2 regions of the Streptomyces sp. NBC_00258 genome follow, and region 2 is predicted to be linked to the other one. Evidence: riboswitches for the same ligand, from Rfam matches in the RefSeq annotation. Region 2 holds a riboswitch; the other holds the start of a gene.
The links. A riboswitch is a leader RNA that binds a small molecule or an ion and turns the genes downstream of it on or off. The one in region 2 is predicted to bind glycine.
Positions count from the first base shown of each region.

Region 1: linked by a shared signal. The riboswitch ahead of gcvP (aminomethyl-transferring glycine dehydrogenase) and the one ahead of gcvT (glycine cleavage system aminomethyltransferase GcvT) in region 2 are both predicted to bind glycine.

Region 1 is NZ_CP108081.1:9,796,840-9,808,413, reverse strand. Features, by position in the region: gene OG718_RS43635 (substrate-binding and VWA domain-containing protein) at 1-239, shown strand, start outside; gene OG718_RS43630 (glutamate--cysteine ligase) at 281-1,801, opposite strand; gene OG718_RS43625 (hypothetical protein) at 2,370-2,966, shown strand; gene OG718_RS43620 (DUF5999 family protein) at 3,385-3,588, shown strand; gene gcvP (aminomethyl-transferring glycine dehydrogenase) at 3,691-6,576, opposite strand; glycine riboswitch at 6,762-6,857, opposite strand; gene OG718_RS43610 (PRC-barrel domain-containing protein) at 6,962-7,336, shown strand; gene OG718_RS43605 (DNA polymerase IV) at 7,644-9,044, opposite strand; gene OG718_RS43600 (MerR family transcriptional regulator) at 9,207-9,839, opposite strand; gene OG718_RS43595 (bifunctional nuclease family protein) at 10,054-10,527, opposite strand; gene ftsR (transcriptional regulator FtsR) at 10,614-11,348, opposite strand; gene OG718_RS43585 (FHA domain-containing protein) at 11,391-11,574, opposite strand, start outside.
Region 2 is NZ_CP108081.1:4,285,063-4,296,636, forward strand. Features, by position in the region: gene OG718_RS18935 (ABC transporter permease) at 1-147, opposite strand, end outside; gene OG718_RS18940 (enhanced serine sensitivity protein SseB C-terminal domain-containing protein) at 532-1,323, opposite strand; gene OG718_RS18945 (enhanced serine sensitivity protein SseB) at 1,561-2,349, opposite strand; gene OG718_RS18950 (AAA family ATPase) at 2,466-3,152, opposite strand; glycine riboswitch at 3,387-3,494, shown strand; glycine riboswitch at 3,495-3,624, shown strand; gene gcvT (glycine cleavage system aminomethyltransferase GcvT) at 3,658-4,785, shown strand; gene gcvH (glycine cleavage system protein GcvH) at 4,962-5,339, shown strand; gene glyA (serine hydroxymethyltransferase) at 5,353-6,630, shown strand; gene OG718_RS18970 (L-serine ammonia-lyase) at 6,768-8,135, shown strand; gene OG718_RS18975 (aldehyde dehydrogenase family protein) at 8,254-8,580, opposite strand; gene OG718_RS18980 (GntR family transcriptional regulator) at 8,788-9,483, opposite strand; gene glyA (serine hydroxymethyltransferase) at 9,579-10,904, shown strand; gene OG718_RS18990 (sarcosine oxidase subunit beta family protein) at 10,901-11,574, shown strand, end outside.

The sequences.
Region 1 (11,574 bases), 5.5 Mb from region 2:
GTGTGAACGAGGATCCGGGGAGCATCTCGCGCTCCGCCCTCGTCGCCCAGCTCCGGCAGCTGACCGATCCGGACCGCCCGGTACCGCTGATCGCGATCGCGGTGGGGCCGGAGGCCGACAAGAACGAACTCGACGAGATCGCCGAGGCGACCGGAGGCTCGGCCCACCTCGTCACCGACCCGTCCCAGATCCACTCGGCGATCCTGAAGGCCGTCGTACGGGCCGGCGACCAGAACTGATCACCCACTCACCGCCACCGCCACACGTCACCCCGCCGACCTCACCCGAGCGAAACGGCGGGCGCCGGTAACCCGACCGGCCAGGTGTGCACGGGCTCACCGAGGTGCATCAGCTCGGCGTACCGTTTCGTCGTGGCGGCCAGCGCGGCATCCCGCCCCATGCCGCCCTCCAGCGCCTTGTGGAACGTACGGGACTGCCAGGAGGCCCCGTTGACCCCCCGCTTGCAGCGCTCCTCGATGACTCCGAGGTAGAGGTCCCGGTCGGCCGGCTCGACGCCCCACGCGTCCAGGCCCGCCGCCGCGAGCGGCAGCAGCTCGTCCAGCACCAGCCGCGTCGCGGGCATCCGTGTGGTGCCGCCGTACCTGCCGCGTCGCGGCCACTCCAGCCGCGCGTCGATGCCGTACCGGCAGGCCTGGTCGAAGTTGGCGGCCGCGGCCTCGAAGGGCAGCCGTGTCCACACGGGCCGCGCCTCGCCCGCGAGGGCCCGTACGAGCCCGTAGTAGAAGGCCGCGTTGGCGATGACGTCGGTGACCGTCGGGCCCGCGGGCAGCACGCGGTTCTCCACGCGCAGATGCGGGACACCGTCGTCGATGCCGTACACCGGCCGGTTCCAGCGGTAGATGGTGCCGTTGTGGAGCACGAGTTCGGCGAGCCGGGGTGTGCCGCCCTCGTCGAGGACGCTCCGCGGATCCTCCTCGTCGCAGATGGGCAACAGGGGAGGGAAGAAGCGCAGGTTCTCCTCGAACAGGTCGTACGCCGACGAGATCCACCGCTCCCCGAACCAGGTCCGCGGACGGACCCCCTGCGCCTGGAGCTCGGGCGGACGGGTGTCGGTGGACTGCAGGAACAGCGGGGGCCGCGACTCGCGCCACAGCTCACGGCCGAACAGGAAGGGCGAGTTGGCGCCGACCGCGACCTGAACGGCGGCCACCGCCTGCGCCGCGTTCCACACGTCGGCGAAGCGTCCGGGCGTGACCTGGAGGTGCAACTGCACGGAGGTACAGGCGGCTTCGGGCGCGATGGACGCCGAGGTGCAGCTGAGCCGCTCCACACCCTCGATGTCCAGCCTGAAGTCCTCGCCGCGTGCGGCCACGATCTGGTCGTTCAGCAGCGTGTAGCGGTCCACGTCGGAAAGGTTCGCGGAGACCAGGTCGTCGCGGGCGAGCGTCGGCAGAATACCGATCATCACGATTCCGGCATCGACCTCGTTCGCCTTCCGGTGGGCATATGCGAGTGACGTGCGCAACTCCTCGGCGAGCCGGTCGAATACACGGCCGCCGAGCCGATGGGGAGCAATGTTGACTTCCAGATTGAACATGGCGAGTTCTGTTTGGAAATCCCGGCTCGCGATACGCTCAAGTACTTGCGCATTCATCATTCTCGGCATGCCGTCAGGACCGGCGAGATTCAGCTCGATCTCCAGGCCCATGAGATTCTTGGGGCGGTCGAACCGCTTCTCCGCCAGCAGCCGCTCCAGCCCCGCCAGACACTGCTGGAGCTTTTCGCGGTAGCGCTGCCGATCGGACAGGCCGATCGGCCCCGCCACGACCTTCTCCCCCATCGAAGTGTCCCTCCTCGACTGGGCAGCCCGACGAACCGGCCGCTGATGTCCCGGGTCACGTGGGATGATGCCCAGGCAGTGTGATCGATAACGCCTTGGAACGGACCCCCCGGGCGCTACTCAGAACGCAGATACCCACAGGCACATTCACCAGGCATGGGTCAGTGCGCGATTTCAACGATCGACCCTGTCGTGAAAAACGCCGACAGGAACCGGCCGTCCACCCCGGTGGCATATTCCGAGGTCATCGACGGGTACCCCTGGAGAACCAGGACCAAACGCACGTCACGCCGACCGAATTGTCTCTTGCCCTTAATGCGCGGAACGGCTAGACGAAACACCGTCAGAACACGTGTCGTATAAACTCCGCGAACGAGGCAGAGAGTTGGCGTCCGCCATGGTAGGTCCTGCCGTCAAAGTGCCGCCCGCCACGCGGCCGACCCTTCGGGCGAACGACGTCACTTTGACGACCGGACCTTGGGCACACGCTCCTCTGACCCGAGAGCTGACAGCGCCGTCCGCCCCCGCCCTCGCGCCACCATGCCTGTCGAATGAGAGGCGACCCACCATGCCGCTGCATGTGCCCCCGGCTCCCGCGCCCGCGTTGCGCACCGTCCTCACCGCCCTCGGTTCCCCTACCGCGGTCCGTGAAGCGCGTACCCCGTCCCTGCGCAGTGCCCAGGGACCCGCCACACCCGATCTACCGCTGCCCGTCCACGTACTCGACCGGATCACCCCGGCGGGCGCCTCCGCCACCCGCCTCGCCGGGTGGCGCTTCCTGATCCGCTGCGGCGAACGTGCCGTGGCGGCCGCGGAAACGAGGCTGACCCCCGACGGCTGGGCCTTCTCGCACTTCTTCGAAGGCCCGTACGTCACCGCCACCGAGCGCGCCCTGCGTCAGGCGGAGACGATGAACGGGTCGTACCAGGCCCGTCTGTTGTCCGTACCCGAGCTCTACATGCTCACACTCTGGCTGCACGGAGACTGCGCGGCCGAAGGAGCCGAGGGCCATCCCGCGGCCACCGACCTCCTGGTGCCGCTGGCTCCCGCCCCGCCGGGCATCGCCGCGCACCGACCGCACCGCGTGGCCGAGCTGCTGCCCGTCCTGACCCATCGGCTCACGCCGACGCCGACGCCCGCCCCGCTGCTCGGCTCACCCGCCTGAGCGCACCCCGGCTTCCGTGCCCCGCGGCCACACACCGGCCGCGGGGCACGCTGCTGTGCACGGGCGGTGACGCACCCCGCTGATCCACGCGGTGACGACGTGGGGCGGGTGTCGCCCGGTGTTGCTCGGAGTGACGCCACATCGACTCAACGCACCCCCGGCCCGTCCGGACTAGCCCCATCCGACCATTGGGAACCACCCGAAGAGACAGCCCAGTTGGAATGAACCGTCCGCACGGGTGATGCGTCATCAACCTGTGAGGAGCGCTGACGCCAAATCCCTGCGGATTGACGCCCGTAGGGCAACACTGGGTTCCGGACCATCTGACAAACGGGGGGCGGCAATGAGCATCAGTTCGAGCCGCGGAACAGACACGACACCGATCACCGACCTCACACCAAAGCGAAAGATCCCATCAATGTGCCAGCACCAGCCACCGTGCCCGACAGCCGACTCCGCCGACCGGGAGGCCGCCCATCTTGTGGCGCACCACCCGGAGCAGGGATGGAGCCTGCTGTGCAACGGCGTTCTCCTCTTCGAGGACACCGGTGAGCTCCTGCCGGACGGCCGGATCATCGCTCCACATCGCCCTGTGGCCATGGACGTGATGACCGCCGCCTGAGCGGCACGGCGCACACGGGCGGCGGGGCAGGCCGTCCGAACACATGAGGGGCCGGCCCGGGAAGCAATCCCGGAACCGGCCCCGACGCATGTCCGACGGTGATTACTCTTCGTAGGCGTCCAGCGGCGGGCAGGAGCAGACCAGGTTCCGGTCGCCGTAGGCCTGGTCGATCCGGCGCACCGGCGGCCAGTACTTGTCCGCGGCCGAGACACCGGCCGGGAAGACCGCCTCCTCGCGGCTGTACGCGTGCTCCCACGTGTCGCCGAGCGCGGCGGCCGTGTGCGGCGCGTTCCGCAGCGGGTTGTCGTCCGCCGCCCACTCGCCCGAGCCGACCTTCTCGATCTCCGCACGGATCGCGATCATCGCGTTGCAGAACCGGTCGATCTCGGTCAGGTCCTCGCTCTCCGTGGGCTCGATCATCAGCGTGCCGGCCACCGGGAACGACATCGTCGGCGCGTGGAACCCGTAGTCGATCAGCCGCTTGGCGACGTCGTCGACGCTCACGCCGGTCGCCTTGGTCAGCGGCCGCAGGTCGATGATGCACTCGTGCGCCACGAGCCCGCCGGGACCGGTGTAGAGCACCGGGTAGTGCGGTTCGAGCCGCTTGGCGATGTAGTTGGCACTGAGGACGGCGACCTGCGTGGCCCGCCTGAGCCCCTCACCGCCCATGAGACGGACGTACGCCCACGAGATGGGCAGGATGCCCGCGGAGCCCCAGGGAGCGGCCGAGATCGGGCCCACGCCCGTCTCCGGGCCCGCGGCGGGCTGCAGCGGGTGGTTCGGCAGATACGGCGCCAGGTGCGAGCGCACCCCGACCGGACCCACGCCCGGACCGCCGCCGCCGTGCGGGATGCAGAACGTCTTGTGCAGGTTGAGGTGCGAGACGTCGCCACCGAAGTGCCCCGGCTTGGCAAGCCCCACCAGCGCGTTGAGGTTGGCGCCGTCGACGTACACCTGGCCGCCCGCCTCGTGCACCTGGGCGCAGATGTCGGCGACGTGCTCCTCGAACACCCCGTGCGTCGAGGGGTACGTGATCATCAGCACCGACAGTTCGTCGCGGTGCTGCTCGATCTTGGCCCGCAGGTCCTCGACGTCGATCTCGCCGTCGTCGGAGGTCTTCACGACGACGACCTTCATCCCGGCCATCACGGCGCTCGCGGCGTTCGTCCCGTGCGCGGACGACGGGATGAGGCAGACGGTGCGCTGCTCGTCGCCATTGGCCCGGTGATAGCCGCGTACGGCCAACAGACCGGCCAGCTCGCCCTGCGAACCGGCGTTGGGCTGCAGCGACACCTTGTCGTAGCCCGTGACCTCGGCGAGCCGCTCCTCCAGCTCACGGATGAGCGTGAGATAGCCCTGCGCCTGCTCGGCGGGCGCGAAGGGGTGCAGCTGGCCGAACTCGGGCCAGGTGACCGGCTCCATCTCGGTCGTCGCGTTGAGCTTCATCGTGCAGGAGCCCAGCGGGATCATGCCCCGGTCGAGCGCGTAGTCACGGTCGGCGAGCCGGCGCAGGTAGCGCAGCATCGCGGTCTCGGAACGGTACTGGTGGAAGACCGGGTGCGTGAGGTACTCGTCGGTGCGCAGCTGCGCGGCCGGCAGTGTGTCCTCCGTCGCCCCGTCCAGCACGGCAACGTCGCCGTCGACCCCGAACGCGGCCCAGACGGCGCCCAGTTGGGCCCGCGTGGTGGTCTCGTCGCAGGCGAGGGACAGGTGGTCGGCGTCGACGAGCCGGAGGTTGACCCCGCCCCGGCGCGCGGCCGCGAGCGTCTCGGCCGCCTTGCCCGGCACCCGCACGGTGAGGGTGTCGAAGTACGCCTCGTGGACGACCTCGACCCCGCCGGCCTTCAGACCCGCGGCGAGGATCGTGGCGTACCGGTGGGTGCGCCGCGCGATGGACTTCAGGCCCTGGGGACCGTGGTAGACGGCGTACATCCCGGCCATCACGGCGAGCAGCACCTGAGCCGTACAGATGTTGCTGGTCGCCTTCTCACGGCGGATGTGCTGCTCCCGCGTCTGCAGGGCGAGCCGGTACGCCTTGTTGCCGTCCGCGTCGACCGAGACGCCGACGAGCCGGCCGGGCAGGCTGCGCGCGAACTTCTCGCGCACGGCCATGTATCCGGCGTGCGGCCCACCGAAGCCCATCGGCACACCGAAGCGCTGGGTCGTACCGACCGCGATGTCGGCGCCCAGCTCACCGGGCGAGGTGAGCAGCGTCAGGGCGAGCAGATCGGCCGCCACGGTGACGACCGCGCCCAGCTCGTGCGCCCGCTCGACGACGGGCTTGAGGTCCCGTACGGCACCGGAGGCGCCCGGGTACTGGAGGAGCACGCCGTTGATCTCGCGCTCGGCGAGTTCGGCCGGAATGCCGTCGCTCAGGTCGGCGACCACGACCTCGACGCCCGTCGGCTCGGCGCGGGTCTCGATCACGGCGATGGTCTGCGGCATGGTGTCCGCGTCGACCAGGAACAGGCCCTTCTTGTTCTTGCCCATGCGCCGCGACAGCGCCATGGCCTCGGCGGCGGCCGTGCCCTCGTCGAGCAGCGAGGCCCCGGAGGTCGGCAGTCCGGTCAGCTCGGCGACCACGGTCTGGAAGTTGAGCAGCGCCTCCAGGCGACCCTGCGAGATCTCCGGCTGATACGGCGTGTACGCGGTGTACCAGGCCGGGCTCTCCATGACGTTGCGCAGGATCACGGGCGGCGTGAACGTCCCGTAGTACCCGAGCCCGATCATGGAGTCCAGCACCTGGTTGCGGTCCGCGAGGGAGCGCAGCTCGCTCAGTACCTCGGCCTCGGTGCGGGCGCCCGGCAGTTCGAGCGAGTCGGCGTTCTTGATCACATCCGGGACCGCGGTGGCCGTCAGCTCGTCGAGCGAGCCGTACCCCACGTGCGCGAGCATCTTGGCCCGGGCTTCGGTGTCGGGCCCGATGTGGCGCTGCTCGAAGGGGATTCCCTGTTCGAGCTCTGAGAGCGGAATACGATGGGCGGTCATTGCGGAGGCCTCCTGGTCTGACGACCTTCGAGGGGCACCACGTCATGGGTGCCCGGACGGCCTCCCCCTCTGTCATCTCAACCTGAGAGCTTCACCGGTTTGCCCGTGAAGGCGCACCGGCTTTCACCGTCGGTGAGAGCGGAACCCGTCAAAAACTCGGACACCGCTCTGCTTTCCAGAGTGACCTCGTCCATGCGGTACGTGGGCCTGAGAGATTCCGGGGAGGATTTGCTCCTTCGGCGCCTCCGATGAAGCCTGGAGGACTCTCCCGCATGGGGTCAGCAGCCGTTGCCCAGGGTACCAGCGGGGTTCCCCCGAGTGGCCGCCCTCCCCAAAGTGCTCTTTCGTAGTGCTTACGGATGAGTTGCGAGCAGCTGGAGGGCCCGTGCAGACCGACATCGATCCGCGCAACCTGATAGGCCGCAAGGCGTTCGACCGCAACGGCACCAAGATCGGCACGGTCGACGAGGTCTACCTCGACGACGCGACCGGCGTACCGGAGTGGGCGGCCATACGCACCGGCCTGTTCAGCAGAGACGCCTTCGTCCCCCTGGAGCCCAGCGAGCTGGCCGACGGAACCCTGCGCGTCCCCTTCGAACGCGCCCTGATCAAGGACGCCCCCGACTTCGGCGTAGGCCGCCACCTCTCCCCCGAACAGGAACTCCAGCTCTACCACCACTACGGCCTGGACGTAGCTCCCCCACCCCCCTTCCCGGACCACGACTTCGGCCACCTGGCAGGCAGGGACGAGACCCCGTAAGCGACGGCGAGGCCCCCGCCACCTCCTGGGGCAACTCGGGAAACGGCCGTCACCTCCTGGGGCGGCTCGGAGAGGGCCGTCACCTCCTGGGGCGGCTCGGAAAGGGCCGTCACCTCCTGGGGCAGCTCGGGAACAACCCGTCTCCTAGCGGCAAGGGATCAGCCCCGCCTCTTAGGGGCGCGGGGAACTGCGCGACAAGCCACAACGGCCCCGCACCCACAAACGCACCCCAGTCACCCCCGTCTTTCAGGGGCGCGGGGAACTGCGCGATCAGCCACAACGCACCCGCAGACACAAACGCACCCAATCACCCCTCCCCGCCCGCCGCAGGCGACCCCGCAGGCGCCCCCACATCCCCAGGCCGTCGCTCCACCAACGGCAACGGCTCCGCAGCCTCCAACAAAGGATCATCGCTCCGAAACGTCCGCACCCGCCCGGGCAAGGAGTCCGGCGTCTCGAACCGCACAGTCACCCGCCCCAGCCCACTCCCCTGCACCCACCCGTGCCCGAACTCGGCATGCCGCACGTCGTGCCCCGCATGCCACCGCCGCTCAGCAGGAGGCACCGGCTCCTCGACCACCTCCTCGGCTTCTTCCTTCTCCGCATGTTCCAACTCCTCGGCGGCGGCAGCAGCGGTCCGAGCCTGGGCGAAGAGGTCCTCCTGCGTGTAGTCGGCAAGCCCCGAGACCCCCACCCCCAGAAGCCGTACGCCGCCCGTGGTGTCCACGGACTCCAGCAACCGCGCGGCGGCCTCCCGCACCACCGCGGGGTCGTCCGTGGGCCCCCTGAGCGTCTCGGACCGGGTCAGCGTCGAGAAGTCGTACCGCCGGACCTTCAGCACGATGGTCCGCCCCGACAGATGCGCGCCCCGCAACCGCCGCACACACCGGTCAGCGAGCCGCTGCACCTCCATCCGCACGCGGACCCGGTCATGGATGTCCACGTCGTACGTGTCCTCTACGGACACCGACTTGGTGTCCCGCTCGGCCACCACGGGCCGCACGTCGTGCGCGAGTGCCATGGCGTACAGCGCGACGCCGTGGGCCTTCCCCAGGAGCCGTACGAGCTCGTCCTCGCCCGCCTCGGCGATCTCCCCGACCGTGGTGATCCCGGCCCGCCGCAGATGGTCCCCCGTGGCGGGCCCCACGCCCGGCAGCGTACGCACGGACATGGGGGCGAGCAGCTCCCGCTCGGTGCCCGGGTCTATCAGCACCAGCCCGTCGGGCTTGGCCTGCTCGGAAGCGATCTTCGCGAGCATCTTGGAGGCGGCGAGCCCGACCGACCCGGTCAGTCCGGTGACGGCCCTGATGTCGCCGCGCAGCCTCACTCCGGTCAGCCGTGCCGACTCCGCGTCCCAGGCCGTCTGCCCGGCCTCCAGGTCCACGAAGGCCTCGTCCAGGCTCAACGGCTCCACCAGCGGCGACAGCTCCCGCAGCAGGCCCATCACCTGCTCGCTGATCTCCCGGTAGAGCCCGAAGCGCGGTACGAGATACGCGGCGTTCGGCGCCAGCCGGCGGGCCTGCGCCATGGGCATCGCCGAATGCACCCCGAAGACCCGTGCCTCGTACGAGCAGGTGGCCACCACACCTCGCGGCCCGAGCCCGCCCACGATGACCGCCTTCCCGCGCAGGCTCGGCTTGGCCGCCTGCTCCGCCGAGGCGTAGAAGGCATCCATGTCGAGATGCAGGATCGTGGGCGCGGTTCTCACATGTCCGATGCTGCCCTACGCCACTGACAATGCCCCGGCACGCGCCCTGAGGACCGGCGCGAGTCCGGACCACCCGTGGCCGAACGGCGGGCGCCCAGCGGCAGGTGGAGGGCATCAGGCAGCGAGTGTCAGGGCCGGACGGCCCCGACAGGCTCCGCCGACTCAGACCGCGCGATTACGGCGCCGCGCCAGCTCGTCCGCCGGATTGGGCCGCACAAGCGTCTCACCCGTGTCGACGCGCTCCCCGTGCAGCTGTGAGAGTGCGCTCTCCACGTCCCGCCAGACCACGCCCACCGCGATCCCGAAGATGCCCTGGCCGCCCTGGAGAAGCGCGTGGACCTCGTCGGGCGAGGAGCACTCGTAGACCGTCGCGCCGTCGCTCATCAGCGTCATCCGCTCCAGGTCCCGGAACCCGCGCTCACGCAGGTGCTGGACCGTGGTGCGGATGTTCTGCAGCGAGACACCGGTGTCGAGGAACCGCTTGACGATCTTCAGGACGACGACGTCCCGGAAGCTGTAGAGCCGCTGCGTCCCCGACCCGTAGGCGGCGCGCACGCTCGGCTCGACGAGCCCTGTTCTGGCCCAGTAGTCCAGCTGCCGGTAGGTGATGCCCGCGGCCGCGCAGGCCGTGGGCCCCCGATAACCGACCTCCTCGGGCGTCACTTCGCCGTCTTCGGGCACCGCCGTCGGCCGCTGCACGTGATCGGCCGCGCTGCTGTGAAGCGGGTACGGGCTGCTCTCCCCCAGACCGGGTCCGGGGGCACCCCCAGCCGTACCGTCGCCGCTGCTTCTCACGCCGACCTCCGTCCTTGACCTGCCTTCTCGAAGGTAGGCAGCCACCAGGGGTGCGTCAACGACCGCCACACTCGGCACGCCGAGTGATAATCACCCTAGGAGTGGTTTCCCGTGTCCCACCGCGGGGAAAGGCTAGCCGAATGCTCTCGGGACAAGCGCCGCACGGCCTGTTGTCCGGCGGTCCCGGAGGGTCACTGGAGCCCGGACCGGAAGGTCACTGGCTGTTGGTCCCGAAGTCCTCGGGCGAGATCTGGTCGAGGAACTCGCGGAACTTCTCCACCTCGTCCTCCTGCTCGTCCGGGATGGCGATGCCGGCGTCGTCCAGCACCCCGTCACTGCCGTAGATCGGCGTCCCGGTGCGCAGCGCGAGCGCTATGGCGTCGGACGGCCGGGCACTGACCTCGACCCCGCTGGCGAACACCAGCTCCGCATAGAAGACGCCCTCCCGCAGGTCCGTGATGCGCACCTCGGTGAGCTCCTGGCCGACGGCCTCCAACACGTCCTTGAACAGGTCGTGGGTCAGCGGTCGCGCGGGGGCCATGCCCTGCTGAGCGAAGGCGATCGCCGTCGCCTCCCCCGGCCCGATCCAGATGGGGAGGTAACGGTCGCCTCCCACTTCACGCAGGAGCACGATCGGTTGGTTGGAGGGCATTTCGACCCGGACACCTACGACGTCGAGCTCGTTCACACAGCAACCCTAGGCCGTGCCCGGCATCTTTGGGTAGTCGGGCACGGAATGGGCGCCCGATCCCGCGCTCCGCGCGGCCCACCGGGTCAGGGAAGCCGCACCCCGAGCGCGGACTGCACCAGCGCGGCGTGCAGTTTCACCGCGAGCCCCGCCAGCTCCTTGGTCTGCGCCTCCGCGTGCGCCCTGGTCTGCGGATTGCGGTGACGCCGCAGCGGGGCCACGACCTGGTCCACAAGGCCGGCCTCACGGTCTGCGGCTGCCTTAACGGCTCGCAGATGGCGCGGCTCGATCCCGAACCGCCCCAGTTCGACGACGAGACCGGCCACGGTCACCGCCTCGGCGTCGTAGACCCCCTCCGGCAGCGGTGTGATGAGCCCGTACGACTCCCACTCCTCGAGCTCCTGCTCGCCGATCTCCACGGCGGCCAGCAGCTCGGCCCGCCCGATCCGGGCCACGGTCGGCCCCTCCGACTCGCAGAGCGCCTCGCCGTCGCGCTGGCGCCCCACGGACGGCAACGGCAGCGCCTCACCGCGCTCCACGGCGTCCAGGTGCTCGCGGATCACCTTCAGGGGCAGATAGTGGTCCCGCTGCATCCTCAGGACGTGCCCGAGGCGCTCGACGTCACCCGGGCTGAACTTCCGGTACCCCGACGGTGTCCGCTGCGGCTCGATGAGCCCCTCCGACTCCAGGAAACGGATCTTGGAGATGGTGACTTCGGGGAATTCGTCGCGCAGCAGAGTGAGCACCGTGCCGATGCTCATCAGACCGTTGTCCATGGCGGCGGTGCCGTGGCCGACACCGCCGCTCGGTGTTCGAAGCATGGACCTTCCTGAGGGTCCCCCCGGACCGGGTCCGGGGGCGGGTCAGATACCCCGCTGGCTCGCGTAGAAGACCAGCCGGTACTTGCCGATCTGCACCTCGTCGCCGTTCGACAGCGGGACCGAGTCGATCCGCTCCCGGTTGACGTACGTGCCGTTGAGGCTGCCGACGTCCGCCACCGTGAACGAGCCGTCGGGAACGCGACGGAACTCCACATGGCGACGCGAC
Region 2 (11,574 bases):
CTTGTCCCGCTTCAGGCGCTCCCAGGCGATGCGGCCGAGGGAACGACCCTGTACCGCCTTCGCCTCGGCGGAGCCGGCTACGAACGCCGCCTCCTCGGCCGCGCTCGGGGCGGCTTCGGCCGTCGGCTCGTGCAATGGTGCCGTCATCGTGGCAGGGACCCCTCTCAACCGGCGGTAGCCGGCCCACACTTGCCGCTGTAGCGGCGTGATCAGTCCGTCGTACACGAGGGATAAACCCCCTGGACCGGGAGTCTTCAACGCCTCGGCGATCTGTTGCCAGACCTGACGGTGAATGGATGCGCAAACGTGATGCTGTCTGGGGGGTTCCGTTATCCGAACGCCGGGTAACGGGGGTCGGACGCGGGAGTTTTGGTACGAAAGGGGCCTCGCAGCCCATTTACCCGCGTAGATCGGGACATACCGCCCACGGATGATGCGGGAGAGGAAGCCGATGCTCCACAGGTTGGACTCGACCGGACCCGGATCGACCCAGGCACTTCGACCGGATCCTCTCAGACCCTTCGAATCGTCTCAGTAGGTGCCCGGGAATCCGTATCCGCCGGCCGCCGGCGCCTGGGCGGGCGCCGCATGGGCCTCACGATCGTAGAACGGCCGCGCGTTGATCCGCAGCCACAGGGCCACCGGGTCGTACTCGTCGGACATCGCGACCGTCGACACCGGCAGACCGTCCGGCACCGCTCGGATGGACTGCTGCATCATCGCCCGCACCGAGTCCACGGCGGGCGGGCTGGTGTCGTACACGTCGAGCCCGATGGCGAGATACGGCGCCCCGAGCGCGGGCTGCACCCAGGCGCGGCGCAGCGATCTGACGGCGGTGGTCCGGTGCGCGTTCTGCGTGAGCAGGGCGTAGAACTGCGGGATCTCGATGCCCGGCTCGGACAGCCGCAGCGGACCCGCGGGCTGCCGCTCCAGGCCGGTGGCGATGCGCCGCAGATCCAGCCAGGGGATGCCGACGCCGCCGCCCGGCGCGTGCGGGTTCAGCCACAGGCCGTAGTGGTCGGGGTAGAGGGTGCGGGCCACGTCGAGCCCGTCGACCACCTCGTACGAACGGTTCCAGCCGCTCGCCGAGAGCTCCTGGGCGGAGGTCACACAGGGGGCGTAGCCGAAGCCGTCGACCTCCATGTTCCCGTACTGGGCGTCGGGCGAGCCCGACTGGCCGTGCCAGAGCAGCATCCAGACCTGGCCGGACGACGGGGTCGCGAGGGCGCGCAGAAGCGCCTCGTAGGCGTCGTAACGCCCGGGCGTCACTTGGCGCAGCATGTGCTCGACCTGCCCGGCCGCGGCCGTGCCCGACGCGCTCACCTTCTACCGCCCCTTCGTGACATCCCTGACATACAGGTCCTATTCGACGGGGCGCTGTGCTCGCTTGAACATGGCACCACCCCGACCGAGCCATGAAACCAGCTTAAGTGTCGATCCCGACAGCACCGTTGCGCTCCGCTGGGATTGGTGTTGAGAGCTCGGGACTTTCTGTTGTTCGCCGCCTGCGGGTCGTGTGTGGCTGGGCGCGCCGTTCCCCGCGCCCCTCCGGGGCGCGCCTCAGTGGGCCCGCGTGTAGAACGGGCGCACCTGGGCCCGTAGCCAGTCGCCCACCGGGTCCTGGGCCACGTCCAGGAAGACGAGGTTCACCGGGTGCGGCACGGGTACCTGGCCGAGGGCCCGGCCCACGGCGTCCAGCGGGAGGGTGCGGGCCTCGTCGTGCCAGTGGGCAAGCTCGACACCGATGAACATCACGGGATCGCCACCCTCGATGCTCGCCAGACAGCGGCGGGCGCTCAGGACGACACCGGTCGCGGCGAACTCCGCGGACGCGGCGGACAGGAAGTCCACCGGGTCGTGCTGCCAGTCCGGCTGGAACAGCCGCACCCGGCCGCCGCCCGCCGACCCGTCCAGCTCCGTACGCCCGGCCCGGCACAGCTCGGCCACGGCGGGCGGCGGCAGCGGCACCCCGACCGTGCCGTCCGGGTTCACCACGATGCCCACCTGGGGCGGAAGACCGCGCGCGAACTCGACGGCGGGCGCCACCGTGTACGACATGTGGTCGCCGACGACCTGGCGGAACTGCTGCTCCGAGGAGAAGACCGGCACGTACGCCTGTCCGCCGAACTCCATCGTGGGCAGGTCGAGCGGGCCGCTGTGCGGGCCGCCGCCCTCGGGCAGCGGCACCCACAGGAAGCTGCGGCCCATGACCTCCACGATCCGGGCGCCCGCCGAAGGCGACGCCGCACCGAGGGAGGCGGCCAGTACCGCCTCCAACTCGTTGCCGGGCCAGCCGACATGGGGGTGTGGGTGTGCTTGCACCGGAATGTCCTGTGCCGGGAAGTCCATCTCTCTACCGCCTGCTCGAACCGCCGTCTGCGGCTGTCGAGATTACGCGCACGCGCCCTCCCCCGCCGCAGTCCGTCCGGTCACCGGGACCTCGGTCCGTCCGGCTCACCGGAACCTCAGTCGCCGAAGTCGACCCGCCGCAGCACGTCCGCCGCCGCCCGGTCGATGAGCACCGCCGAACCGCAGCCCTCCGGCATCTCGCCCTTCTCCACGGACCGCAGCAGCCGGCCGAACGCGCCGCGGTGCCGCGCGAACGCGTACCGCGAGACGCCGCGGCCCCGCTCGCGCTGGCCGTCCAGGGCCGTGCCGGGGTCCACGTCGAGCAGCAGCAGGTGCAGGGTGCCGCCGCGCCGCCGGGCGTCCCGGGCCAGCCAGCTGCGCACCCAGGCCTGCGTCCCGCAGTCGTGCACCACGACCCCCTCGCCGGACCGCAGGGCCCGGCGCAGGCCCGCGTAGTGCGCGGCGCGGACCAGGGGCCGGTAGACCGCGTACGGCAGGAAGCGGGCCAGCCGGCCGTCCCAGCGGTCGCGGGTGTCCTGGGAGTCGATGCGGCGGCCCGTCACCGCCCGGCGCATCAGGGTCGACTTGCCGCTGCCGGGCAGGCCCGTGACCACCACCAGGTCGGCCGTGCCGAAGCGGAGGCCGTGCGGACTGTGTCCCGCACGCTCCCGCAGATCGCGGACGACGGGCGCCGGAAGCGGGCCGCACGCCTCCCCGGCCGGGGCAGTGGGCTGCTTGGGCAGCGCGATGGCCGCGCTCGTGGCGTACGCCGTGGTCCTGTTCACCCTGATCGTCCTCCCCATGGGGTCGGGAGACCCATCCCCGTCGAGTGTAAAGAGAAGGTAATGCGCTGGTCCCCTCATTTCTGTTCTCGTCCTGCCACAGCCCCGTCACAGATCACTGTGGATGTCTGTGGACCCGGTGCGGACGCCGTGCGGCCGGGCCGCGACGCCGTGCACCGCCCCCTCGCGAAGAGTCCCCTGCCGCGCCGCTCCGATGCGTGCAATGATGTGCCCGCCAACTGCATACCGGCCGCTTGAATCCGCGCGGGAGAGTTCCGGACACGTTTTTGCGTACGTGGTCCGGGCGCCGAAGGAGCAAGTCCCTCCCTTGAATCTCTCAGGCACCGTTACCGCGCGGGCGAGGCACATCTGAAAAGCGGGCCGTCCCCCTGTCACCAGGGCTTCGGCTCCACCCAAGGTGCAAGTCAGTGACCGTCCCTTTCGAGCGGTGGTCACGGCGAACCTCTCAGGTTCCGATGACAGATGGGGAGGAACGACCTCGCCGTCATGCCTTGGGAGCCCCACCGTGAGCAGTAACGCCCCCGTCGAACCGCGTCATACCGCGCTCGACTCCCTCCATCGTTCGCTCGGCGCGACGATGACCGATTTCGCCGGCTGGGACATGCCCCTGCGGTACGGCTCCGAGCGCGACGAGCACCTCGCCGTACGGACGAAGGCCGGGCTCTTCGACCTCTCCCACATGGGCGAGATCACCGTGACCGGGCCCCAGGCCGCCGCGCTGCTCGACTTCGCACTGGTCGGCAACATCGGGGGCGTGAAGCCCGGCCGGGCCCGCTACACCATGATCTGCCGGGCCGACGGCGGCATCCTCGACGACCTGATCGTCTACCGGCTCGCGGAGACCACGTACATGGTCGTGGCCAACGCCTCCAACGCCCAGGTCGTCCTGGACGCGCTCGTGGAACGGTCCGCGGGCTTCGACGCCGAGGTCCGCGACGACCGTGACGCGTACGCCCTGCTCGCGATCCAGGGACCCGAGTCCCCCGGCATCCTCAAGTCCCTCACCGACGCCGATCTGGACGGCCTGAAGTACTACGCCGGCCTGCCCGGCACGGTCGCCGGCGTCCCTGCGCTGATCGCGCGCACCGGCTACACCGGCGAGGACGGCTTCGAGCTGTTCGTGGCCCCGGCCGACGCCGAGAAGCTGTGGCAGGCGCTCACCGACGGGGGCGCCCCGGTCGGGCTCGTCCCGTGCGGCCTCTCCTGCCGGGACACCCTGCGCCTGGAGGCGGGCATGCCGCTGTACGGGCATGAGCTGAGCACCGCGCTCACCCCGTTCGACGCGGGGCTCGGCCGGGTCGTGAAGTTCGAGAAGGAGGGCGACTTCGTGGGGCGCGAGGCGCTGACCGAGGCCGCCGCCCGTGCCGAGTCGCAGCCCCCGCGCGTCCTCGTCGGCCTGATCGCCGAGGGCCGCCGCGTGCCGCGCGCCGGGTACCCGGTCGTCGCAGACGGCAAGGTCGTCGGTGAGGTCACCTCCGGCGCGCCCTCGCCCACTCTGGGAAAGCCGATCGCGATGGCGTACGTCGACGCCGCGCACTCCGCACCCGGAACGCCCGGTGTCGGCGTGGACATCCGGGGCAGCCACGAGCCGTACGAGGTCGTGGCGCTGCCGTTCTACAAGCGCCAGAAGTGACACTGGTCCGCGAGCGTCGGAAAGTGACACCGGTCGCGAGCGTCGGAAGTGACACCGGTTCACAGGCCCTGCGCGACACCGGTCGACAGCGTCAGAAGTGACCCAGGGCACATCCGCCCAGGTCACCCCCAGTCCCCCTGCATCAGCACTCCCCCGCGTACAGGAGAATTCAGGCCATGAGCAACCCCCAGCAGCTGCGCTACAGCAAGGAGCACGAGTGGCTGTCGGGCGCCGAGGACGGCGTCTCGACGGTCGGCATCACGGAGCACGCGGCCAACGCGCTCGGCGATGTGGTGTACGTCCAGCTCCCGGAGGTCGGTGACACGGTGACCGCGGGCGAGACCTGCGGCGAGCTGGAGTCGACCAAGTCGGTGAGCGATCTGTACTCGCCCGTCTCCGGTGAGATCACCGAGATCAACCAGGACGTCGTGGACGACCCCGCGCTGGTGAACACCGCCCCGTTCGAGGGCGGCTGGCTGTTCAAGGTACGGGTCGCGGAGGAGCCGAAGGACCTGCTCTCCGCGGACGAGTACACCGAATTCTCCGGCAGCTAAGGACTCCTGACCGATGTCGCTTCTGAACCAGTCCCTCCACGAGCTCGACCCGGACGTCGCCGCCGCCGTCGACGCCGAGCTGAACCGTCAGCAGTCCACCCTTGAAATGATCGCCTCGGAGAACTTCGCTCCGGTCGCCGTCATGGAGGCCCAGGGCTCGGTCCTCACCAACAAGTACGCCGAGGGCTACCCGGGCCGCCGCTACTACGGCGGCTGCGAGCACGTCGACGTGGCCGAGCAGATCGCCATCGACCGGGTCAAGGAGCTGTTCGGCGCCGAGTACGCCAACGTGCAGCCGCACTCGGGCGCCTCCGCCAACCAGGCCGCGCTCTTCGCGCTGGCCCAGCCCGGCGACACCATCCTCGGACTCGACCTGGCCCACGGCGGCCACCTGACCCACGGGATGCGGCTCAACTTCTCCGGCAAGCAGTTCAACGTGGTCGCCTACCACGTGGACGAGGCCGGACTGGTCGACATGGCCGAGGTCGAGCGGCTCGCCAAGGAGCACCGCCCGAAGGTGATCATCGCGGGCTGGTCGGCGTACCCGCGGCAGCTCGACTTCGCCGAGTTCCGCCGGATCGCGGACGAGGTCGAGGCCTACCTGTGGGTCGACATGGCGCACTTCGCGGGTCTGGTCGCGGCCGGTCTCCACCCGAACCCGGTGGAGCACGCGGACGTGGTCACCTCCACCACCCACAAGACGCTGGGCGGGCCCCGCGGCGGGATCATCCTCGCCAAGAAGGCCTTCGCGAAGAAGCTGAACTCGTCCGTCTTCCCGGGCTTCCAGGGCGGCCCCCTGGAGCACGTGATCGCGGCCAAGGCCGTCTCCTTCAAGGTCGCCGCCTCGGAGGACTTCAAGGAGCGCCAGCGCCGTACGGTCGAGGGCGCGCGGATCCTCGCCGAGCGGCTCACCGCGCCGGACACCCGCGCGGCCGGCGTGAACGTGCTGTCCGGCGGCACGGACGTCCACCTGATCCTGGTCGACCTGCGCGACTCGGAGCTGGACGGCCAGCAGGCCGAGGACCGCCTCCACGAGGTCGGCATCACGGTCAACCGCAACGCCGTCCCGAACGACCCACGCCCGCCGATGGTCACCTCGGGCCTGCGGATCGGCACGCCCGCCCTCGCCACCCGCGGCTTCACCGCCGAGGACTTCGCCGAGGTCGCGGACGTCATCGCCGAGGCACTGAAGGCCCCCGCGTCCTTCGGGGAGGCCGACGCCCAGGCGTTGAAGGCCCGGGTGTCCGCACTGGCGGAGAAGCACCCGCTGTACCCCGGTCTGGGCCAGTAGTCCCGTTTCACGGGGGCACCGCGCACACTGGGAGGTGTGGGCGGTGCCCCGCCCGCCCGTCACCCCACACCACCGCCCTGGTCGAAGCGCTTCGCGCCTTTCGTTTTTCTGCACCACCCCCGCTTTGAGGAGTTCCCGTGGCCATCTCGGTCTTCGACCTGTTCTCGATCGGCATCGGCCCGTCCAGCTCCCACACGGTCGGCCCGATGCGTGCCGCGCGGATGTTCGCCCGCCGGCTGCGCACCGAGGACGTCCTGTCCTCGGTGGCCTCGGTCCGCGCCGAGCTGTACGGCTCACTGGGCGCGACCGGCCACGGCCACGGCACCCCCAAGGCGGTGCTGCTCGGCCTGGAGGGCGCCTCGCCGCGCACGGTGGACGTGGAGGGGGCCGACGAACGGGTCGAGCACATCAAGTCGTCGGGCCGCATCGCCCTGCTCGGCGACCAGGAGATCGGCTTCTCCTTCGACGACGACCTGGTGCTGCACCGCCGCAAGACGCTGCCGTACCACGCGAACGGCATGACGCTGTGGGCGTACGACGCCTCGGGCGCCGAACTGCTGTCGAAGACGTACTACTCGGTCGGCGGCGGGTTCGTCGTCGACGAGGACGCGGTGGGCGCGGACCGCATCAAGCTGGACGACACGGTCCTCAAGTACCCCTTCCGCACGGGCGACGAGCTGCTGCGCCTCACCCGCGAGACGGGCCTGTCGATCTCGGCCCTGATGCTGGAGAACGAGCGGGCCTGGCGCACCGAGGACGAGATCCGCGAAGGACTGCTCGCCATCTGGCGGGTCATGCAGGCGTGCGTCTCGCGGGGCATGTCCCGCGAGGGCATCCTGCCGGGCGGCCTCAGGGTCCGCCGCCGCGCGGCCATGTCGGCCCGCCAACTGCGCGCAGAGGGCGACCCGTTGGCCCACGCCATGGAGTGGATCACGCTGTACGCGATGGCGGTGAACGAGGAGAACGCGGCGGGCGGCCGTGTCGTGACCGCCCCGACGAACGGCGCGGCCGGCATCATCCCGGCGGTCCTGCACTACTACATCAACTTCGTGCCCGGCGCGGACGAGGAGGGTGTGGTCCGCTTCATGCTGGCTGCCGGCGCCATCGGCATGCTCTTCAAGGAGAACGCCTCCATCTCGGGCGCCGAGGTCGGTTGCCAGGGCGAGGTCGGCTCGGCCTGCTCGATGGCGGCGGGCGCGCTGGCCGAGGTCCTCGGCGGCTCTCCCGAACAGGTCGAGAACGCCGCGGAGATCGGCATGGAACACAACCTCGGCCTCACCTGCGACCCGGTCGGCGGCCTCGTCCAGATCCCCTGCATCGAACGCAACGGCATGGCCGCGGTCAAGGCCGTCACGGCGGCCAGGATGGCCATGCGCGGCGACGGCTCGCACAAGGTGTCCCTCGACAAGGTCATCAAGACGATGAAGGAAACGGGCGCGGACATGAGCGTCAAGTACAAGGAGACGGCACGGGGCGGGCTGGCTGTGAACATCATCGAGTGCTGAGCGCCAGGGGAACAGGCTCTGCCCGGCACGGTGACGGACGCCCGTACCCCGTGCCGCACCTCGCCTCGGTTCCGGAGCTGGAGCCTGCCGAAGCGGGTCCACCGTCTCGACGGACGGATCAGCGCTCGTGGTTGTGCATGACGTGCTTGGTGCGCGAGTAGTCGTCCAGGGCGTAGACCGACAGGTCACGGCCGTAACCGGATCCCTTGAAGCCGCCCCAGGGGACTTCGCCGGCCAGCACGAGATGTGAGTTGACCCAGACGGTTCCGAAGTCCAGGCGCGCTGCGATGTCGTGGCTGCGGCGGGCGTTCTCGACCTCTACGCTCTGCGCGCCGGCCTCGGTGCGCTGCTCATCCGCCGCGTCGCCATGCTCGGTCGCGGGAACCTCGCCCCCGCCTCGGCCGCCCTGGCAGAGGCCCGCGCCGCCGCCCGGGACAACGACCACCGCGCATACGTGAGGTCGACCTGTGGTTCCAGGACGCCCTGGCCCGTATCGCGGACCTTCCGCAGGCCGCCCGCACCTTCGAACATCTGACGGCCCGCCTGCACATGTTCGTCACGGTGCTGGAGATGGACTACAGCCAGGCCCGCGACACCATCGCCGACGAGGACGCCGCCGTACACGACGCCTTGCTCGACGCGGACGGTCTTCTCAGATGGCGTCGCGAATGGCCCGCTCGAAGCCCTCGACGTGACTACGGGCGAGGCGTGCCGCCCTGTCGGGTTCACCGGCGATGATCGCCTCGATCAACGGCCCGTGCTCCTCGACGTGACCGGCCATGTCGGACAGACGGTCGACGAACAGGCACCAGATCCGGGTGGCCAGGTTGTCGTGGCGGACGAGGGTGTCCTCCAGGTACGGGTTGTGCGTGGCGGCGTAGATGGCGCGGTGGACCCGAAGGTCCAGGTGCATGAACTCGGTGGCGTCGTGCCGACCGGAATCCGCGCTCTCCAGCTCCTGCCGCAGAGCCGTCAGGGTCGCCCGGTCCGCGGCCGTGGCCCGCCGTGCGGCCTGGCCCGCGGCCAGGGGCTCCAGTTCCTGGCGCACCTCGGAGATGTGGGCCAGGTCGGTGATGTTGACGTCGGTGGCGAAGGTGCCGCGTCGGGGATAGGTCGTGATGAGGCGCTCGTACTGGAGGCGCTTGAGGGCCTCGCGCACCGGTGTCCGGCCGACGCCCAGGGACTGTGCCAGCTGTTCCTCGTTGATCGGTGCGCCCGGGCGGATCTCGAGCATGACGAGCCGGTCGCGGATGACGCGGTATGCGCGCTCGGCGAGAGACAGCTCCTCGCCTCCGGGCTCCCCGCCTCCGGGCTTCCCGCTTCTCGGCTCTGTCGCCAGCTGCTGCATCAATGCCCCCTTGACCTGTCTCGCGAGCTCCCATACCGTACCGCAGAGATTGATATATCAGTTGCGTACTAGTTGGCCTCCAGGATGGTGCACAGATGGCAACCAGCCCGTCGACCAGCACATTCACCCCTCCCCTCGCCCTTCCGCTCAGCGAGCTCGACCCGGAGGTCGCCGCCGCGGTGGACGCCGAGCTGAACCGTCAGCAGTCGACCCTCGAAATGATCGCCTCGGAGAACTTCGCCCCGGCCGCCGTCATGGAGGCCCAGGGGTCGGTGCTGACCAACAAGTACGCCGAGGGCTACCCGGGCCGCCGCTACTACGGCGGCTGCGAGCACGTCGACGTCATCGAGCGGCTGGCCATCGGCCGGGTCAGGGAACTGTTCGGCGCCGAGGCCGCGAACGTGCAGCCGCACTCGGGCGCCCAGGCCAACGCGGCCGCGATGTCCGCGCTGCTCCAGCCCGGCGACACGATCCTCGGCCTCGACCTGGCCCACGGCGGGCACCTGACCCACGGCATGCGCCTCAACTACTCCGGCAAGCTCTACAACGCCGTCCCGTACCACGTGGGCGAGTCCGACCTGCGTATCGACATGGACGAGGTGGAGCAACTCGCCCTCGCGCACCGGCCGAAGATGATCGTCGCCGGCTGGTCGGCCTATCCCCGCCGGCTGGACTTCGCCGCGTTCCGGCGGATCGCCGACGCGGTGGGCGCGTATCTGCTGGTGGACATGGCGCACTTCGCCGGTCTCGTGGCCGCGGGCCTGCACCCGAACCCGGTGCCGTACGCCGATGTCGTGACGACCACGACGCACAAGACCCTCGGCGGTCCGCGCGGCGGTGTGATCCTCAGCCGGGCCGGACTGGCCAAGAAGATCAACTCGGCGGTCTTCCCGGGTCAGCAGGGCGGTCCGCTGGAGCACGTCATCGCGGCGAAGGCGGTGGCCTTCAAGGTGGCGGCGAGCGAGGAGTTCAAGGAGCGCCAGCGGCGCACCCTGGACGGCGCCCGCATCCTGGACGGCCGGCTGCTGGCCGACGATGTGGCCGAGGCCGGCATCACCGTACTGACCGGCGGCACCGAAGTGCACCTGGTCCTCGTCGACCTGCGGAACTCCGCGCTCGACGGGAAGCAGGCCGAGGACCGGCTGCACCGCGTCGGCATCACCGTCAACCGCAACGCGGTGCCGTTCGACCCGCGCCCGCCGATGGTCTCCTCGGGGCTGCGGATCGGCACCCCGGCCCTGGCCACCAGGGGCTTCGGCGAGGCGGAGTTCCGGGAGACCGCCGACATCATCGCCCAGGCCCTGAAGGACGAGCGGTTCGGCGACGAGCACGCGGGCCTGCTGCGTGCCCGGGTCGAGAAGCTCGCCTCCGCCTTCCCTCTCTATCCCCACCTGCCCCACGTGAACGGAGACGCGGCATGACCAGCACGCCGCTGCCGGAGCATCCGGACTTCCTCTGGCGCAACCCGGAGCCGCGCTCCTCGTACGACGTCGTCATCGTCGGCGCGGGAGGCCACGGCCTGGCCACCGCCTACTACCTGGCCAAGAACCACGGCATCACCAACGTCGCCGTCCTGGAGAAGGGCTGGCTGGCCGGCGGCAACATGGCCCGCAACACCACGATCATCCGCTCGAACTACCTGTGGGACGAGAGCGCGGCGATCTACGAGTACGCGCTGGGGCTGTGGGAACGGCTCCCGGAGGAACTGGACTACGACTTCCTGTTCAGCCAGCGCGGTGTCCTCAACCTCGCGCACACCCTGCAGGACGTCCGCGAGGGCATGCGCCGCGTCAACGCCAACCGGCTCAACGGAGTCGACGCCGAGTGGCTCGACCCGGACCAGGTCGGCGAGGTCTGCCCGATCGTCAACCTCTCGCCGCGCACCCGGTATCCGGTCCTCGGCGGCACCTTCCAGCCGCGGGCCGGCATCGCCAAGCACGACCACGTCGCCTGGGCGCTGGCCCGCCGGGCCGACGAGATGGGCGTGGATCTCATCCAGGGCTGCGAGGTCACCGGCTTCCTCAAGGACGGCGACCGGGTCGTCGGCGTCGAGACCAACCGCGGCCGTATCCACACCGGCCGGGTCGGCCT